DNA from 4 places in the Bacillus sp. BC05(2025) genome. Region 1 is predicted to be linked to each of the others. Evidence: predicted binding sites of a transcription regulator. Region 1 holds the regulator's gene; each other region holds the start of a gene.
The links. Region 1 encodes Rex, which represses fermentation and respiration genes when NADH is low (regulators of the CRP and FNR family bind a similar motif). Its sites were predicted from a motif close to TTGTGAAATATTTCACAA; they were not measured.
Positions count from the first base shown of each region.

Region 1 (5,235 bases):
TAAAATCAAGTAGTCTGTACCTTCGTATTTCACTTCAGTACCTGCATATTTTGAGAAGATGATAAGATCACCTGCTGCTACCTCTAAAGCAACACGCTCACCATTTTCAAGCACTCGACCAGTACCTACTGCAATAACTTTACCCTCTTGTGGTTTTTCTTTTGCTGTGTCTGGTAATACAATACCACTTGCTGTTTTTTCTTCCGCTTGAACAAGCTCAATTACAACGCGATCACCTAATGGCTTTAGCATGAACAATAACCTCCTCATTTTGTTATGTAAATTTTATTTATTAGCACTCAGGTCACCCGAGTGCTAACACACTTATAATAATAAATAATCTCAATTTCTTTTGCAAGTAAAAAAATCATAATTTTTTCGCAAATTAAGTTATACACTTTTCTATATAGATTCTCTCTTCTTCTACCTTTACTATATGAATCGTTGTTTCCACTACTCGTATGTTACAATATGAAAGGACACCCTAAGTTGTTTTCGCTACACACACAACTTTCTCCTGTCTTCTATTATAATTTCAAATAAGGATTTACGAAAAAAACATAATTTATGTAAGGTTTATATCGTAGGTAGCATATGTACATGTTATCCTACCTTATTTCATACACTAGAGTTAGAAAGGATGGTTAAACCATTTGAAAAAACAATATTGGTGGGTTATCGTTACATACATTTTAATGCAGTTATCATCCATAGCTGGATTACCGCTTCTCCTGAAAACTGGACTTTATGATAACAGAGGATTTACTAGGGAGGAGAAATTCCAACTCATAACTGGCCACTGGGCAATCATTAGCTTCTTTATTGCATTATGTATCGTGCTTTGGTTACTTAGAACAGATATTCGTGATAGACATTTAGATAAAACGCGGTCTACTGTTCCAGCTACAATTGGATGGATTTTTATCGGATTCTTCTTAGCATTTTTCTCACAAAGTATTGCTGGTATGATTGAAATGTATGTATTAGGTATTAAACCTGGATCTGAAAACACAGCGAGGCTTATGGATATCGCAAGAACTACTCCTTGGTTCCTAATTGTTATATCTATAATCGGACCTATTTTAGAAGAAATCGTGTTTAGAAAAATTTTATTTGGTACACTTTATAAGAAGTTTAACTTCTTTATTGCTGCTATCATTAGTTCTCTCGTATTCGCAGCAATTCATTTTGATTTCACTCATTTATTGGTATACACTGCTATGGGGCTCGTATTCGCCTTCTTATATGTAAAGACGAAGCGTATTATCGTTCCAATTGCGGCCCATGTTGCAATGAATACATTAGTTGCAATTGCTCAAGTGTTAGTGAGTAGCGAACACATTCAAGAAATGATTAAAGAAGCTGAAAAAATGCAAGGCTTTATCGGAGGATTTTTAGTATGAGAAACTCACCATTGTTCATGGCTGTATTGTACTTCCTTCTAGGATGTATCTTTACACACCTCGCCATTAGGAACGTAACAGATACAATCTGGAATATGTGGACAATACTATTTGCAGTTATGGCAACAATTGATTTTAATTTGGCACTTCGCCTTATCTTAGTTAAATTCACAAAGAAAAAACAATAATAAAACGCAGAGGTCGCTTCCTCTGCGTTTTATTGTGGATAATTCTTTAAAAAGTAAACAAGTGTTTGTAACTCTACTGCTAAATCAATATGATGAATTCTTATATTGTCTGATACATTTAAGCGTGCTGGCGTGAAGTTTAAAATACCATGCACACTCGTTTCAGCTAATCTATCTGCTACAGATTGTGCTACTGTAGCCGGTACTGTTAATATTGCCACTTGTATATCATTTGATAATCTTTCTTCTAATTCATCTAAGTGATATACAGGAATGCCCCCGATTTCTGTTCCTACTTTCTCTTCACTAACGTCAAACGCCATTTCAATTTTTGTATTATTGTTTTTCGTGAAATTATAATGTAAGAAAGCGGTCCCTAAATTACCTACTCCAATAAGCGCTACACGTGTTATATCATCTTGGTCGAGTGTTTCACGGAAAAATGATAATAAATAATTTACGTTATATCCATATCCTTTTTTCCCTAACGCTCCAAAGTATGAGAAATCTCTTCGAATCGTTGCGGAGTCAACCTTTACCGCTTCACTTAATTCGGCTGATGAAACACGTTGCTTACCAGATAGAGATAAGTTTTGGATAAATCGATAGTATAGAGGCAATCTCTTAGCAGTGGCTTGTGGAATTTTCTGCTGCTCCATATAACCTCTCCTCTCTTCCTATCTTTATTCATATGCTTTAATCAAATACAGAAGTTTAGCACTTATTAAATTCCTTGTATAATAGAAAGAAGAAGTATTCTCTCTGTATTTTAAACTATACACTATTTTTAGTATGATTGAGAAATATAAACATGGCAAAGTTAAGAAATTATTTGAGGTGAAAACATTGATTTTATTACAAGTAAACGCGCTTTCGAAATTATACGGTGCAGAAACGATTCTTGCAAACATAAAATTGGAAGTTCAAACGAAAGATCGTATCGCATTAGTCGGACGAAATGGCGCCGGAAAATCTACATTATTAAAAATAATAGCTGGTGAGCTATCTCATGATGGTGGCGAAATTATAAAACCGAAAGATGTCTCAATCGGATACTTAGCTCAAAATACCGGTTTAGAAACGTCTTTAACAATTTGGGATGAAATGTTAACCGTCTTTACACACTTACAGCAAATGGAGACAAAACTTCGAAGGCTGGAGCAAGAGATGGGACAAGAAGTAAACTTTTCAAATGAGGCTACATATGAAAGATTATTAGCTGATTATGACCAATTACAATTAGATTATAAAGATCAAGGTGGCTATCAGTACGAAGCAGATATCCGCTCGATTTTAAGTGGTCTTGGCTTCCCGGTTGAAACGCACCAGACGACAATTTCTACATTAAGCGGTGGACAAAAAACACGATTAGCTCTCGGTAAGTTATTATTAACGAAACCAGACCTACTTATTTTGGACGAGCCTACAAACCATTTAGACATCGAAACATTAACATGGCTTGAACAATATTTACAAGGCTATCCTGGCGCAATACTAATCGTTTCCCATGACCGTTATTTCTTAGACAAACTCGTTACACAAGTATATGAAATTTCGAATAAAGAAAGCAGACGATTTGTTGGTAACTACAGTAAATATTTAGATTTAAAATCAGCACTATACGAGCAAGAAATGAAGCGTTATGAAAAACAACAAGATGAAATCGCTAAGCTTGAGGACTTCGTTCAAAAAAATATAGCTCGTGCATCTACGACAAAACGCGCTCAAAGCCGTCGTAAACAATTAGACCGTATGGAATTATTAACAAGACCATTAGGTGATTCTAAGTCAGCTTCCTTCCACTTCGATATCGAAAAACAAAGTGGAAATGATGTTTTACAAGTAACGGATGCGACTATCGGCTATGATGAGGATCCGATTATTGAACATGTAACAATGCGCTTAACTCGCGGGGATAGTGTTGCTTTAGTTGGCCCAAACGGAATTGGAAAATCCACATTATTAAAATCCATTGTGAATAAGTTACCACTATTACGTGGTGATGTTTCTTTCGGATCCAATGTATCTGTTGGGTATTATGATCAAGAACAAGCTAACTTAACATCTTCTAAGCGAGTTTTAAATGAATTATGGGATGAATATCCATTACAACCTGAAAAAGAAATTCGCACAATATTAGGCAACTTCTTATTCACAGGAGACGATGTACTAAAACCAGTATCCTCTCTTAGTGGTGGACAAAAGGCTCGGTTAGCTCTTGCAAAACTTATGATGCAAAAATCGAATTTATTAATTCTCGATGAGCCTACAAACCATCTTGATTTAAATAGTAAAGAAATCTTGGAGAATGCCTTAATTGATTATCCAGGTACCCTTCTGTTTGTCTCACATGACCGTTACTTTATTAATCGTGTAACGACAACTGTTGTTGAGCTATCAACAGAAGGTGCACAAGAATATTTAGGGGATTACGATTACTACGTCGAAAAGAAAAATGAGATGATTGAACGTGCGGAATTAGAGCAAGAAGATGAAGCACCCGTTCAAAAGACAGTTGCACAAGAAAAATTAAATTATCTCGAAGAAAAAGAGCGCAAAAAGTTGGAGCGTCAACGCACTCGAAAAATTGAGGAACTAGAACAAAACATTATACAATTTGAAGAAGAAATTGCTACGTTAGAAGATCAACTTTGCTTACCAGAAATATATGCAGATTACGAAAAAGCTAGTGAAATTACAACGAGAAAACAAACATTACAAGAGCAACTTGATGCTTGTATGGCAGAATGGGAAGAATTGCATTTATAAAAGTAGTAATAAGAAGGATGTCTCATCAATCGGTATTATTGACGATGGGGCATCCTTTTTATCTTCTAGTCCAGTTCAACGTCTATTGCATAAAAGATTCGACACAACACACCGATTTACCGACAAGGTTTGACAATATTAGCGTTCCCTATAATAAAAGCATATTTCAAAATGTTTTTTAAAGATATCTTCTTGTTTTTTATTTCCCGAAAAAGAATACATTCAAAGGTCAGACTTCATCCGATTTATCCACAAGTTTATACACATATCCACCTTTATAAAATAAACATCCAAATAACTTTTTCCACATTATCCACAATTAATAAAAAAGTTATACACATTTTATATACACAATAAAACCCATATTATCAACAGATAATATGGGTTTTATCCACAAGCTGTGGTTAATTTTGTGTATAACTATGCTTCAATATCTAATCCTGGATTTGCATTTAAAGCTAATGTAGCTCGTTTTCCTTGTTCATATGCAATTGTACCTGCCGCTGCAATCATTGCTGCATTATCTGTGCATAAAGATAGAGGAGGAATAATTAGCTCCACATTTTCTTTTTGGGCAAATTCTGTTTCTAAGCGCGCACGAAGTCCTTTATTCGCAGCCACTCCACCAGCAAGAAGCACTTGCTTTACGTTATAAGCATCCGCTGCACGAGACGCTTTCGTTACTAGTACGTCAATTACACTCTCTTGGAAACTTGCTGCTAAATCTTCCGGTGCAATTTCTATTCCACGTTGTTTTGCGTTATGCACAGTGTTGATAACTGCTGATTTCAATCCACTGAAACTGAAATCATACGAGTCCGGTTCTAGCCATGCACGAGGTAAATCGATTGTCGGTTCTCCTTCATGTGCAAGAC
Region 1 covers NZ_JBWYRA010000020.1:2,337-7,571, reverse strand. The annotation lists gene groES (co-chaperone GroES) at 1-252, opposite strand, end outside; gene ACZ76X_RS28605 (CPBP family intramembrane glutamic endopeptidase) at 654-1,403, shown strand; gene ACZ76X_RS28600 (YdiK family protein) at 1,400-1,591, shown strand; gene ACZ76X_RS28595 (redox-sensing transcriptional repressor Rex) at 1,621-2,250, opposite strand; gene ACZ76X_RS28590 (ABC-F family ATP-binding cassette domain-containing protein) at 2,438-4,360, shown strand; gene tsaD (tRNA (adenosine(37)-N6)-threonylcarbamoyltransferase complex transferase subunit TsaD) at 4,781-5,235, opposite strand, start outside.

Region 2 (5,235 bases), on a different contig from region 1:
TTGCTTCGAACTCTTTTGCTTTTGAACATTGTAAAAAATAAAAATACCTGGCGCATATAAAGTCATTGTTAATAGTAGATACTCTAAACCAGCTGCATAAACTAACCAAACGCCATAAATACTTGCTATCAAGCCAATTACTATATTTTTATTTCGATCTATTTCCTCAGACTTTAAGCTATGCTTCAGTTGATAAAATGCTGAAAAAGCATATGGAATTAAAATAGCTGAAGATGCTAAAGAGAATGCAAAGTTATACGCCTGATCAGAAACGACGAATGTTAACAAGAACATTTGAATTAAACCATTTGTTATCCATAATGAATTTACTGGAGCCTTATTTTTATTTTCTTTTGCGAACCATTTTGGAAATACTCCATCTTTAGCCGCTAAATATGGAATTTCAGAAGCGAGCAAAGTCCAACCTAACCAAGCACCTAATACAGAGATGACTAAACCTAAATTAATAAAGATAGCACCCCATTTTCCAACAACACTTTCAAATAAATAAGCCATAGCCGGATTTTTCAAACCAGCAATATCTGCTTGCTGCATAAGTCCAAGAGACAATAATGTGATTAAAATGTAAATGATGAGTGTACCAATTAAGCCAATAACCGTTGCTTTCCCTACATCACTTCTATCTTTTGCTCGACTGGATAAAACAACAGCACCTTCTACCCCAATAAATACCCATAAAGTTACAAGCATTGTACTTTTAACTTGGCTGCCAACTGCTCCCCATGAAAAAGAACCAGTTTGCCCCCAAAATCCATCTAAGAACGTATCAATATGAAACGCGAAGATTCCTATGACAATAAATACAAATACAGGTACTAATTTTGCGATTGTAGTTACTAAATTCACAAGTGCTGCTGATTGAACTCCACGTAAAATTAACATGTGAACACACCATAATAATACGCTTGCACCAATAATGGACGCTACATTTTGCCCGCCTTCAAAGATCGGGAAGAAATATCCTAATGAAGAAAACAATAATGTGCCGTAAGCTACATTCCCAAGCCAAGCAGATAGCCAGTATCCCCACGCACTATTAAACCCCATAAAATTACCAAACCCTGCTTTTGCATAGCTAAAAATACCACCATCTAAATCTGGCCGTTTTACAGTTAGATTTTGAAAAGATAATCCAAGTGCAATCATCCCAATTCCTGTTATAACCCAGCCAATAATAATGGCTCCAGCTCCAGCACCTTTTGCCATATCACTTGCTAAATTAAAGGCTCCACCGCCAATCATAGACCCCACTACAAGAGCCGTTAATGTAAACAACCCTAGTTTCTTATCTTCACCCATTCCACTCACCTCTCTTTAATTGCAATAACAATACAAAAGCAATAGTGAATGATAGTGTCTAAAGGAGGAGAAAGAAGAAAGGAATACTCCCTTTCTTCTTTACTCCATGTTTCCTAAAGTAGCTGCCATAACCGCTTTAATTGTATGCATTCTATTTTCAGCTTGATCAAATACTTTTGAATGTTTACTGCGGAATACTTCGTCAGTTACCTCCATTTCTTTCAACCCATATTTCTCATAAACTTCTTCGCCATACATCGTTTCGACATCATGAAATGCAGGTAAACAATGTAAGAAAATCACGTTTTCATTCCCTGTTTCTTTAATCATTTTCATATTTACTTGATAAGGTTTCAATAACTCGACACGTTCAGCAAATTTTTCTTCTTCCCCCATAGACACCCATACATCTGTATAAATTACATCTGCATTCGCAACAGCTTCTTCCACATTACTTGTTATCATTACCTGTTCATTATATTTTTTTGCTAAATCTATTACTTCTTGTGCAGGCCATAAAGTTTCCGGTGTACAAATACGTACATCCATTCCAACGATTGCGCCACCAACTAGTAAGCTATTAGCAACATTATTTCGTCCATCTCCAACGTAAACGAGCTTCACATTTTTCAATTTCCCTACATGTTCTCTAATTGTTAATAAATCTGCTAGTGTTTGTGTTGGATGCCACATGTCTGTTAATCCATTCCAAACTGGCACACCAGAATTTTGTGCTAAAGATTCTACAGTTTCATGATTAAATCCACGAAACTCAATTCCGTCAAACATACGCCCTAACACTTTTGCTGTATCCTCTACAGATTCTTTTTTCCCAAGCTGAATATCACCTTTCCCTAAATATTCAGGATTCGCTCCTAAATCTGTACATGCTACTGTAAATGCACAACGCGTACGAGTGGAAGTTTTTTCAAATAAGAGCGCTACATTTTTACCTTCTAAATAATGATGAGGGATACCATTTTTCTTTTTCTCTTTTAATTCTGCTGCCAAATCTAGAAAATATAACAATTCTTCTTGTGTAAAATCTTTTTCTGCTAGAAAGCTTTTTCCTTTTAAATTTGATCTCGTCATTAACATACTTCATCCCTACTTTCTCCGTTATTTATACTAGATATCTTTACGAACAATTGGCATACTCATGCAACGTGGACCCCCACGACCACGAGATAATTCCGAACTTAGCACCTCAATCACTTCTATACCGTGTTCCCGTAATAACGTATTAGATACATAGTTGCGATCATATGTAACAACCACACCTGGCGCGATTGCTAATGTATTCGAGCCATCATTCCATTGTTCACGAGCAGAAGCAATTACATCTCCTCCTCCACATGGAATAAGAACTAATTCACTTAAGCCTAATACTTCTTTTAATGCTTCCATTAAAGAAGTACGATGTGTAATTTTGAGTGTTTCCTCATCTGGTCCTTTTTCTAAAATATAAATATTCATATTCCCTTTTGGCCCTTGAATAGCTGGATGAATTGTGAACTTGTCATAATCAACCATTGTAAATACTGTATCTAAATGCATAAATGCTCGGCATTTTGGAATTTCTATTGCTAATACTTTCTTAATTTTATTTTGTCGACTAAAGAGATTTTTAGCTAAACGTTCAATTGCTTTAGCTGAAGTACGAGCAGATACTCCAATCGCAATTGTTTCTTCATTTAAAATTAGCTCGTCGCCACCTTCAATTGGAAATTTATAATCACGATCTAACCAGATTGGTACATTATGTTTTGCAAATCTTGGATGATATTTAATGATGTACTCCATGAATAATGATTCACGTCTACGCGCTGGTTCTCTCATTTTATTTATCGTTAAGCCATCACCCACACTAGCTGCTGGATCTCGAGTAAAATATAAATTAGGCATTGGGTCTAAGTAAAACGGATAGTGATCTTCCATTAATTCATATAAATGTGTCTTCTTACTTGTTTCAATTTCGTTTTTCCGTACACCGCCCATAATTTTTTGAATTAATTCTTCATTTGAAAAGGAAAGTAAATATTCTTTTAAAGTTTGATGTGCAACATTTACGTCGGCCTGTCCTTCTTTTAAAATACGATCAACAAATTCTTCTCGAAGTTTTTTATCTACTAACGCCTCAGCGGCTAGTTTTTCTAAATAAAGAACTTCAACACCCCGATTGCGTAACGTTTGTGCAAAGTAATCATGCTCTTTTTGAATAATTGGTAAATATGGAATATCGTCAAATAATAATTGCTGTAAATAATCTGGTGTTAAGTTTTCCACTTCTTTACCAGGTCGTTTTAATAAAACCGTTTGTAATTCCCCAATTTCAGACGTAACATGTATCGGATGCTTCATTTGTTTTACCTCCTTTTAAATATGTTTGATGTCTTACAAGTACATAATAAATGCTACGCGCTTTCACCTTTGTGAAATCATCCACATTATCATTGTGAAATATTAAACAAGTTATTTTTTTAAAATCATATTAATTTGTATTTTTATAATAATCCATCCAGATTTTTTAATAGAAAATACATATATTACGCATATATGTTGAATATTTAACTTCCGTATTTACACAAAAATCCTGTTTTTAATAAAAATTAAAAACAGGACTTTGCATCTAAATAATTAAATTTAATCTTTCTTCTAAAATCTCCCTATCTGATTTCGACTGAGAAATTATAAGGCATGTATCATTTCCACATATACATCCTATTTTTTCTTTCCAATCTAACTCATCAAACAAAGCACCAATAACATGTGCATTTCCAGGTAATGTTTTAATAACTATTAATTGATCTACACAATCAATTTTCACAACAACCTCTCGTAATTTTTTCTTTAACTTTATATCAGTTTGTAAATGCTCTTCTGAGAAAATTTTATATATCATCAATCCTTCTTGAGAAGGTACCTTCGTTAAGTTTAACTCACGAATATCTCGAGAAACCGTAGCTTGTGTTACTAATACATCCTTTTTTGCTAACAATTCTACTAATCTTTCTTGTTTCTCTATTTCATACTCTTTTACAAATTGTTTAATTAATCGTTGTCTTTTTTCTTTTTTCATAAAAGACACCCCTTTTAATATTATAGCTCACTATAATTTTCATCCGAAAGGGACAGAAAAGAATGTTGCGGAAACGTTCATAGTTTATATCTTTGAACTATAGATATTAAATCTAGCTAAAAAAGAGAAGAACAGTATTCTGTTCTTCTCTTTTACATTGAAAATCGTTCAATTGTTTGTTTCAAGTCCTCTGCTTGTTGCTCTAAATCCTTTAATAATTGATCAATTACTACCATATTTTTAGATTGTTGCAACGTCACACGCGCCACTTCTTGTGAACCAGCTGATGTTTCCTCAGCAATTGCTGCCACAGCTTTCGTCTGTGCTCCTGTTTGATGAATGTGGCTCACTTGTTCGTTCATATAGCCACTAATTTGCTTCGTTGCATCAGCAACTTCCATAATACTTGATGACATTTCTTTTAAAATTAATTCCGTAGCTTCCCCACGTTTCGCCTCTTCTTTAGCTATTTTCACTTGTTCTGTCATTTTCATTGCAACTTGTTGTACTTCCTCTTGCATATTTCGTAATAACTGCGATATGTTTCTTGCAGAATGATCACTTTCATCAGCAAGTTTCCGTACTTCCTCCGCAACAACCGCAAAGCCTCTTCCATGCTCTCCTGCACGAGCAGCCTCAATAGAAGCGTTTAGTGCTAATAAATTTGTTTGGCTAGCAATCTCACTCACAACAGATACAATGTGTTCTACTTGTTTCATTCTTTCCTCTAACTTCTGTACATTTTGCATTGAATCTTCATTTTCTTTCGCCAATGTTTGAATACCTTGAATTAAAGACGTAAAGACACGAGTACTATGCCCTAAAGCTTGAACCAT
Region 2 covers NZ_JBWYRA010000009.1:115,786-121,020, forward strand. The annotation lists gene arcD (arginine-ornithine antiporter) at 1-1,320, opposite strand, end outside; gene argF (ornithine carbamoyltransferase) at 1,420-2,418, opposite strand; gene arcA (arginine deiminase) at 2,449-3,681, opposite strand; gene argR (arginine repressor) at 3,950-4,399, opposite strand; gene ACZ76X_RS22930 (methyl-accepting chemotaxis protein) at 4,552-5,235, opposite strand, start outside.
Region 2: arcA (arginine deiminase) is a predicted target of Rex. The motif match lies at 3,774-3,791, and genes of this name have one in related genera.

Region 3 (5,235 bases), on a different contig from region 1:
TTTGGTTCTTTTTTTATGGTAATTGCGATGAGAGTTCCGCTAGGTGAGTCTATCATTGCCCCGCGTTCACATTGTCATTATTGTAAGTATGTGCTAAAGCCAAAAGAATTGATTCCAATCATTTCATTTTGTATACAAAGGGGACGGTGTACGAATTGTAAGAGAGAAATTTCAATTTTGTACGTAGTATTTGAACTTGTAACCGGAATGATATTTTTTCTTACTGTATATATGATTGGAATGGAACAAGAACTTATTATTATTTTATCGCTTTTTTCATTACTTCTTATTATTTCAGTTACAGATTACATATATATGTTAATCCCAAATCGTATTTTAGCTTGGTTCTCCTGTTTACTTATTTTAGAATGTATTTTTGTACCGTTAGTCACTTGGCCAGATAGTATAGTTGGTAGTGGCATTATATTCATTTTGTTATATTGCATGCAAAAGATATATCCAGAAGGGCTTGGGGGAGGGGATATAAAATTACTTTCGTTACTTGGATTTATAGTGGGACTGAAAGGGATTTTTATCGTTTTATTTTTAGCATCTTGTTTTAGTTTATGTTTCTTTGGAGTTGGTCTTGTATTAAAACGTATAAAAATGAGGACTCCAATTCCGTTTGGTCCCTTTATTAGCCTTGGGGCAATATGTTACATGTTGATCACATATGCGAAATAGAGAGGGGATGGAACATGAATGTATATATGGACGATCAAAGAAGTTGTCCGTACGGATATGTGCCCGCAACTACAGTAGAACGCGCTTTGCAAATGGTTCGGGATTATGATGTGAATATTCTTTCCCTTGACTTTAACATGGGATGGGGAGAAAAAAGTGGATTAGATTTTGTAGAGGCTTTTTGTAAAGAGGGTTTATACGTAAATGAAATGCACCTTCATACGAATGATATCATCGGTATGTACAAGATGAAACAGAGAATTGAAAAGGGAAAGGAAGAAGGAGAAATTAATCCTCATCTTGTTGTTAAATATGTGGGGAGCTAAAAACTCCAAAGTAAAAAACTTTGGAGTTTTTAATGTTTCAAATGCGCTTGCAACGGAATAATCTCTTCTTGTTGAGCTACTACTAATTCGGCTTCTTCTTGTTTGACGTCAGGTGCTTTCTTTGTTATGTAATGGTATACCATACCAACAAATACAGACCCGCCAATAATGTTACCGATTGTAACTGGAATTAAGTTATGAACAGCACCTGTAAAAGAAATTGTCTCCGGATGCGGTGAAACTAAAGATAAAGCAAATAGTGATAAGTTTGCAATGCTATGCTCGTAACCAGATAAGAAGAATGTAAAAACGAGTAGCATCATCATCATAATTTTTGCTGTATCACCTTTCACTTGAGAAGGTAAGAAACAAGCAAGACATACGAGCCAGTTACATAAAATCGCTTTAAAGAATAATTGAATTGTAGGTGTATTCATTTTTCCTTCTACCACTTTATTCATGAAATGACCGTGATCAATTGCTTCGAAAATTCCAGTTGCATAAAATAGTAAAGCAAAGAATAAAGCACCAGCTAAATTTCCTGCATAACAAGCGACCCAGTTACGAAGTGTATCGGAAATCGTTGTTTCTTTTCTTAAAGTTGCTACAGTGAAGTACATTGTGTTTCCAGTAAACAATTCAGCACCGCCATATATAATAAGGACGAGGGCAATTCCGAAAAACATAGAAGCCGCTAAATAAGTGGCTGGTGAATCTGCAATGTGAAAGAAGTTACCTAATTTAAAACATAGTACGATAATAAAACCGATATAAATACCCGCAAGTGCGGCACGAATGAAATATTGCATCGGGTTTATATCTAGCATTTGTTTTTTGCTCTTAGCCAGTTTGACAACATAATCTAATCCTTGTTCTAGCATGAGTAATACGCTCCTTTAGTACATCATCTATAAATGCTCCTTATATGAATAAAGTACATGGATTTGGTCATAGTTTCAATAAGTTTGTGCAATGTTTCACAAAAAGGACATACATACATAAAGAAAACGTTTTCAAAAAGTAGTATAATAGAAATTTTTCTGGACATTGAGAGGGAGAAAGGAAAAAGAAAAAGCGCTGTAATTACAGCGCTTTTTCGTCTAAATTCTTTTCGACTTTTGTTTCTACTTCTTTCGAGAAAAACCAGCCGCCAACTGCGATTCCAACTAATACAATCCAGAATGTAAGTTTCCAAGGTGTAGATTCTGGGAATGAATGTGGAATTACATTTAATGCAGGGTGTGCTAATGTATAAACTGCTAGTTTCACACCAACCCAACCTACAATTAAGAATGCTGCAGTTTCAAGTCCTGGCTTACGTTTTAAGATTTGTACGAAAGCAGTTGCCGCAAATCGCATAATGATTAATCCGATAAGTCCACCTACAAAGATAACAACGAATTGCCCAGTATCAAGACTACCAATTGTACCTAATCCTGTTTTCGGTAAAGTCATTGCTAATGCAACGGCAGCTAAGATTGAATCAACTGCGAAGGCGATATCTGCAACTTCAACTTTAAATACAGTCCACCAAAAGTTCTCTTGTTTTTTCTTTGCTTCTTTTTCTTCTGTTTCTTCATCCGTATTCTTTTTAACATACGTTTTAAATAAGTGATTACCAGCGATAAACATAAGGTAAATGGCACCGATTGCTTGCACTTGCCATACGTCGACTAGGAACGAAATCATAAATAACGATCCGAAACGGAAAACAAATGCCCCCGCTAATCCGTAAAATAGTGCTTTCTTTCGTTTTTCTTCTGGTAAATGTTTTACCATAATTGCAAGAACAAGAGCGTTATCAGCTGCTAAAATCCCCTCTAGTGCAATTAGGATAAGTAATACCCAACCATACTCCAATAATAATGATACATCCATGTACATTCTCCTCTCATTTCTATAAGTACTAAATAAGTGAAGAATTTCCCCACTATTTAGTTTCCCCATACTCCTGCCTATTAACTTTGGAAGAATTTGGAAATGGATGCAAAAAAGACCTCTGCCGTTAATAGGCAAAGGTCTTGCTAGACATATGTAATGAAAATGCCAACAAAGCCGGAAGAACTAAGTTCTACGTAATGACGACTTTGTTTCCAAGAAATATTCTTGGACGCTACTCCCCTTTGGAGATATGCTATTGTACTCTCATTATATGGATAATTTATACGGTTGTCAACCTGTTAAAATATCTTCGTTCGGATATTTTATTTTTCGGTTCTTTTTACGTGCAAATGAAAAAGCAAGGGTTAAAGGTCCCATTTTGCCGAAAAACATCATAAAGATAATAATAGTTTTTCCAATCATCGTTAAGTGCGGTGTGAAATTCATACTGAGACCGACAGTTCCAAATGCTGAAAATACTTCGAAAGCACTCATCAATAGAGGAACTCGCTCAGTAATACTCAAAATTAAAATAGCAAAAAAGATAAATGAAATAGAAATAATAGTGATGGTCAACGATTTGACAATAAGAGTATCTTTAATAGATTTTTTAAACACGACAATATCATCTTGTTCTTGTAAAAATTTAAATACTCCAAAAAACATGATTAAAAAGGTTGTTAATTTAATCCCACCGCCAGTTGAAGCACTACCGGCGCCGATAAACATTAGAAGCATCATTAATAAAAGAGAAGGCTTTGATAATGCAGAAATATCAACTGTATTAAACCCGGCAGTACGCGTTGAAATAGCTTGGAAATAAGCAGCCATGCCTTCTTCAAATGGAGTAAATCCTCTCATAGAGAGAGAATTGTGGAACTCGAATATAAAAATAAAAATAGTCGCAATAATATTGACGATTAGAGTAGAAGAGAGCATAAGTTTTGAGTGTAATGTAAGGTTTTTAAAATTTTTCTTTCTTTTTATATCTACGATTACTGTAAAACCAATCCCACCTAAAATAATGAGGGAGGAAATGACGAGATTGACAAGAATGCTATGAGAATGAGACATTAAATTATCGCTCCAAACAGAAAAACCAGCATTGTTAAAAGCAGAGATGGAATGAAAAAAGCTATAATAGATCCCTTTAGCAATCCCATATTTCGGTACCCATTCAAAAGAAAGAATGAAAGTAGCGATACATTCGACTGTAAAGGAGAATAAAAATAATGCTTTGGCAAGACGGATGACACCGCCTATATTCGTTTGATTTAACGCTTGTTGCAGTAAAATTCGGTTTTGAAGGCCAATTTTTCTGCCGAGCATAATCGCAATTAAAACGGCAAAACTCATAATGCCAAGCCCGCCCACTTGTATAAGCGTTAAAATGACACATTGACCAAATAAAGTAAATACTTTTCCAGTGTCCACAACACCAAGCCCTGTAACCGTACAAGCAGAAACTGTTGTAAATAAAGCATCGAGCCATGAAATAGATGTTGTTGTAGCAATTGGTAGTTTTAATAAGCATGTACCTATAATTGATAACATGATAAAAGACAAAGTAAGAACGCGGGGAGGACTCATGCGAATGTTAATCCGTTTCATGTTACATACCGTTCCTTTCTGTTTGCTCTTACTAGTATGTGAAAAAGTACGTTTATGTATGTTAAAAATAGAAAGAGGCAGAGAATATCTGCCTCTAAGCCATATGTTATAGTGTTATCCGCGTAATTGTTGTTGAGCTAAAGAGACAAGACGTTTTGTTACTTCACCGCCAACTGATCCGTTAGAACGTGATGCAGTATTAGACCCTAAGCTTACGCCGAATTCTTGTGCAATTTCATATTTAAATTGATCAAGTGCTTGTTCAGCACCTGGAACTAGTAATTTGTTTGTTTTTGCCATGATGATACACATCCTTATAAGTAGTCCAGTCCAGCTAAGTACTTATCTGAACTGGTACTGTTATTTTATGTGGAACCGGCGTGCTCATACGCGGAAGTAATCGGTGTGATTAGAAGTTATTGGATAGAAAAAAGAGTAGCAAATTTGCTACTCTTTTTTTAGTATTGTCGCTGTACCTTCCACGACAATATCATCCGATTGATTATATATATTTGTTTGCAACGTAATGATTTTTTTATCGTCACGTTTTTTGATGACTTCTGCCACAACGCGAAGTGTATCGCCAATTTTGACAGGAGCACGGAATGAAACGTTTTGAGATAGATAAATCGTATTTTTTCCTGGAAGTTTCGTACCAAGGATGGTAGAAATAAAACTCGAAACGAGCATACCATGGGCAATACGTTCTTTAAACATTGTCGTTTTTGCAAAA
Region 3 covers NZ_JBWYRA010000002.1:387,970-393,204, reverse strand. The annotation lists gene ACZ76X_RS07920 (prepilin peptidase) at 1-684, shown strand, start outside; gene ACZ76X_RS07915 (cyclic-phosphate processing receiver domain-containing protein) at 699-1,010, shown strand; gene ACZ76X_RS07910 (formate/nitrite transporter family protein) at 1,040-1,891, opposite strand; gene ACZ76X_RS07905 (TerC family protein) at 2,094-2,888, opposite strand; yybP-ykoY riboswitch at 2,979-3,144, opposite strand; gene ACZ76X_RS07900 (TrkH family potassium uptake protein) at 3,183-4,562, opposite strand; gene ACZ76X_RS07895 (alpha/beta-type small acid-soluble spore protein) at 4,617-4,802, opposite strand; gene ACZ76X_RS07890 (MaoC family dehydratase) at 4,950-5,235, opposite strand, start outside.
Region 3: ACZ76X_RS07910 (formate/nitrite transporter family protein) is a predicted target of Rex. The motif match lies at 1,976-1,993, and genes of this name have one in related genera.

Region 4 (5,235 bases), on a different contig from region 1:
GCGATAGACATACCTTTCATTTGCACTTCTTTACCGATTTGAATAGGAAGATTTTCCGCACGCATAACTTTTATTTTTTCTTTCGTTTGTATCATATAGATCACAGCTCCTTATTTCACAGTTGCTACTTCATACATCGCTTTTAATGACTTCGTTTCTAGTGCATGTCCCCAGGCTTCCGTATATGTGCTACGAGCTGTTTGGAAGCGTTCATTTAACGTAGTAACCATACTTGTATCTTGTAGTATTTCTTTTATGTGATCGAAGCCTAATCGTTCTGTCCAGTAGGCAGTACGCTCTCCATAAATACCAGTTTCACGATAATATTGCATGTAAGCTGTAGCGATGCGAAGGACATCATCTTCAGTAGGGACGATCATTACAAAATCAGCTTCACGTACTTCTGTACCACCATTTCCGCCAATATAAAGTTGGTATCCATTTTCGACACATACAACGCCAAAATCTTTCGTTAATACTTCCGCACAGTTACGTGGACAGCCTGTTACACCCATCTTCATTTTATGTGGTGTATCTACCATTTCTAATGATTGTTCAAGTAGCATACCAAGTCCTAATGAATCTTTCGTACCGAAACGGCAGAAGCGAGAACCAACACAGGATTTGACATTACGAAGCGATTTTGAATACGCATATCCCGAAGTCATATGCAAGTCAGCCCATACGTTAGGTAAATCTTGTTTCTTAATACCATATAAGCCAATTCGGCTCGCGCCTGTAATTTTCACAAGAGGAACATCGTATTTTTTCGCAACTTCAGCAATTTTCATTAAATCATCTGCTGTTGTAACACCACCGTACATACGTGGAATAACAGAGAATGTACCATCGTGCTGGATGTTACCGTTCATTCTTTCATTAACGAAACGAGATGATTTATCGTCTGCATATTCTTCTGGAATCGCCATACGTAAATAATAGTTCAAAGCAGGGCGACATTTTGAACAGCCGTCTTCCTGTGCAAAACCAAGAACATTTCGTACTTCTTTTGGAGATTTTAAACCTTTCTCGTGAATGGCTGCTACGACATCATCACGTGATAAAGTTGTACATCCACACATACCAGTAGACTGCGCAGAAGCATCAAAAGCATCTCCGAGTGTATGAGATAAAACTTGTTCCACAAGCGGACGGCATTTTCCGCAAGATCCTGCGGCTTTCGTGCATCCTTTTACTTCTTCAAAAGTAGTTAACTCTTGCTCTAAAATGGCATGAACGATTGTACCTTTCGTAACACCATTACATCCACAAATCGTGTCATCCGCACTCATTGTAGCAACGTCAAGTTCACTCTCTTCACCAGCTTTGTGAAGAAGGGAAGCGGCTGTATATTCTTGTATATCTTCTTCTTTCTTTAACATGCTAAAGAGGCGTGTACCATCAGCGGCGTCACCATATAAAACGATACCGACAACTTTATTGTCGCGAATTAATACTTTCTTATAGGAACGTTTACATTCATCAAAGATTGATATTGCTTTCGTCTGATCATCTTCATGAATTTGGCCGGCAGAGAATAAATCACAACCAGCAACTTTTAATTGCGTACCAACGATACTGCCTGTATATCCATTTGTTTGTAAATTTGTTATATGTTTCGCTAATATTGTGCCTTGTTCATAAAGAGGGGCAACAAGTCCATATGCGATACCATCATGTTCTGCACATTCGCCAACTGCATAAATGGATTCATCATTTGTTAGCATATAGTCATTGACTACAATACCTCGGTTGACTATTAGACCAGCATCTCTTGCTATTTTCGTATTTGGTCGTATTCCGACAGCCATTACGATTAAATCACAGTCTACAACTTCACCATCTTCAAATTGAATGCCCTCAACATGATCTGTACCAAGAATTTTTACAGTTTTCTTTTCCATTAAAAACTTCATGCCCTGTGCTTCTAAATCTTCACGCAGAAGAGAAGCTGCTTTCGTATCTAGTTGTTGCTCCATTAAGCTAGGCATTAAATGAACAACATGTACGTCCATTCCTAAATCAATTAGACCTCTTGCGGCTTCTAAACCAAGTAATCCACCACCAATGACTACGGCTTTTTTCTTTTCTTTAGCAGTATCAATCATAAATTGTGTATCTTCAATAGTTCGAAATCCTGTTACACCAGGAAGAGTAAAGCCTTCAACGGGTAAAATAAAAGCACTAGAACCTGTTGCGATAATGAGTTTGTCATATGTAACAGTACGATTCTTTTCTGTAATAATAATTTTTTCTTCTCGGTTAATACTTTGAACTCTTTCATTTGTATACAAAGTTATTTCGTTTTCTTCATACCAACTGTATTCATTCATAATGATATCTTGCATATTTGTTTTGCCTTGTAAAACATGAGAGAGCATAATGCGGTTGTAGTTTGGATGCGGTTCATCTCCAAAAATAGTAATCTCATATGAATCACTATCATATTTTAATATTTCTTCCATACAGCGTATGCCAGCCATACCATTTCCGATCATAACTAAACGTTTTTTCATTTTCGTTTCCCCTTTTTATGTGAAATATTGAACAAAGGATTATATTTCTATTATAGAAAATCAAAAAAGAGGGAGATGTGATATTTATCACACTTTTATAATAATTCACAAATTGTTAAGATTCGAGTTTCTGTGAGGGAGATGTGGATATGTTTTGCAAAATGAAAAAGCAGGACATAAGTATGTATACTCATGTCCTGCACTTGAATTATGCTTTCGTAATGGCACGCGGAAATAAAATATTATTTTCTAAATGAATATGCTCAAATAAATCAGACTCTAGCGCTTCAAGGCGTTGGTAAACAAGTCGATAAGTGCCGCATGCGCCTTCTGGAGGCGTAAAGTCATTTGTTACTTTACGAAGTTCTTTTATAATATTTCCGGCATGATTGTGTTCATTTTCTAGTTCATCTACTACTTTACGTAACTTTGCATAGTTTTCATCGGTTGGATTTTGTTCAAATTCTAAAATTAATGAGAAATCTTCCGTTTCTTCTTTAATTAAATGCTGTTCTAATTCCATTTTAAGTTCATGAAATAGCTTATGAATTTGAGCTAAATGAGGCTGATTCGCTCCATGAACGCGTAAGACTTTCGTCACATATGGACTTAACTGTGGTAACTCTTCATTTAAATAACGATGATGCTTATGAATTATATAATCAATCAATTCACGATAAGAAGCATTTTTCCAATCAATTTCAGATTCATTTAATCGTTTCGTATTACGATAAAGCGTATTTAACTCTGTAAGTACTTTAGAAGTCGATAAATTTCTTTCATGAATTGCATCAATAAGTGGCTTATTACCGCCACAACAAAAATCTATTCTATATGATTTAAAAAGATCACTAGCCTTCGGAAATTGTGTAACAATCTCACCAACAATAGAAGTTTCAGTAAATATACGTTCCATATGAATGCCTCCATAAAGTTTAAATGTAATATCTAAATTAAGAATAGCAATAAATGAAAAACAACGTGGTGATTGAAATCACTTATAATGTGTCAGTTTTGAGGATAATAGAAGTGGTATTTAACAGAGGACATTAATATTTTTAATAGACTGATGAACATTTATTTGCATATAGGAGAAAATGGATATATTTCCTATTACATTTTTTGAAAAAAATCCATAAAGTATAATATACCGATTGAAAGGAGGAGATTTGAATGGAATTCCAATTGTTGGTAACTTGTATATTACAAGAAGGTAATGCTTTCTTTTTAGTAACGAAAGTAGACGATGTTATTACGTTAAAAGTACCGATTACTGCGGGAGTAGCAGGTTTATTCTTAGCTTTAGGTGTACCAAGATGTTCTTAATTTAAATCTCTATAGTAGAAAGAGGCGGACAAGCCTCTTTCTACTAATACATAATTATTTTATGTAAACTAAAATGTTATTTTAGTAATAGCACATTTAGAATGGACATGCATATACTATAATGTTTTTTAAGTTATGAAAATTAAAGAGGTGCTATTATATATGAAAAGAAGAACATTTGATATTCCAGTTACATTACGAAGAGAGTGGTTTTTAATAGAATTAGCCCATTTAACGAAAAAATATGGAATTGAAATTGCAACTAGCAAAATGGAATCTGCACCGTTTTTAAGAGATCAAGTTACGGAAACAAAAATAGGATCAGGCCTCCAATATGATAAATATGATGATGAGTATATCATTGAAAATTAAAGGATACCATCAAAAAATTTCTCTATAACAAAATATAAAATAAAGCAGATTCTAAATATGGAATCTGCTTTATTATGAAATACTTCTAGTCAACTATCCTCTTTCTAGTGTTTTTCCTACATATTTTTCTTGTGTTATTCCGAAAGATTCACGAAGAATGCGAGCATAATCTTTTGATTCTATTGGTCGTTTATTTTTTGTGCCTTTAAAGGTTTCTGTATAATTTTTATTTGTTAATGATACGTGACCATAATCAGTTAATTTACAAGTAATAGCTCCTTTATTAAAAGGAGATTCTTTATGCTCTACAATCACTTTTTGAATGTTATTCACCTTTTTCTCATCTATTTGATCTAAAGTGAAAGCATAGCCTATTTTCCATTCGTGTGAAGGTTCAGATTGCAAGAAATTTGTAGATTCCCCGTTAGCTCCTTTTCTCATTTCTAAAATGTGTGTACCTTTTCGGGTAGTTCGTTTGCGAATTCGATATTCTCCCGTTCGAGAACAGATGACTTCTCCGGTAAAAGGGACTGGATGTAAAGGTAGATGAGATGCAAAACCTGCGTCTATAACATAATCTTTATAATTATGATTTAATATGATAATGACATGACCATCATCGGGTTTCCATTTATTATCGTAAAGATCATAAACAGTACCGGCTACTTTATATACTTGAAACCCACAATCCATTAAAAAGTAATACAATAAGGAGTTTAATTCATAACAAAGACCGCCTCGTTTTTGAATAAGTAACTTTTCTATTAAGTTATTTTTTGAGATGTCTTTAATAGTACCAGCCATAATATCGAGATTTTCATAGGGGAGAATCAATCCCATTTGTAAGAGAATTTCATCTAAATCATCAAATGTTATTTCTTTTGCAGGAATTTTTAGTCGTTTAAAAAACTCCTTTTGTAAATTGGTCATCATAAAGCATTCTCCTTTCTTTTTACAGAATTTTTTTCTGCTCACCGCTAGGTTAGTACTTCTAAAAGTTTAATTCAAGTCTGCGAAAATT
Region 4 covers NZ_JBWYRA010000004.1:367,950-373,184, forward strand. The annotation lists gene nirD (nitrite reductase small subunit NirD) at 1-95, opposite strand, end outside; gene nirB (NADPH-nitrite reductase large subunit) at 111-2,516, opposite strand; gene ric (iron-sulfur cluster repair di-iron protein) at 2,725-3,432, opposite strand; gene exsG (exosporium protein ExsG) at 3,690-3,842, shown strand; gene ACZ76X_RS16120 (hypothetical protein) at 4,005-4,214, shown strand; gene ACZ76X_RS16125 (arylamine N-acetyltransferase family protein) at 4,308-5,147, opposite strand.
Region 4: nirB (NADPH-nitrite reductase large subunit) is a predicted target of Rex. The motif match lies at 2,534-2,551, and genes of this name have one in related genera.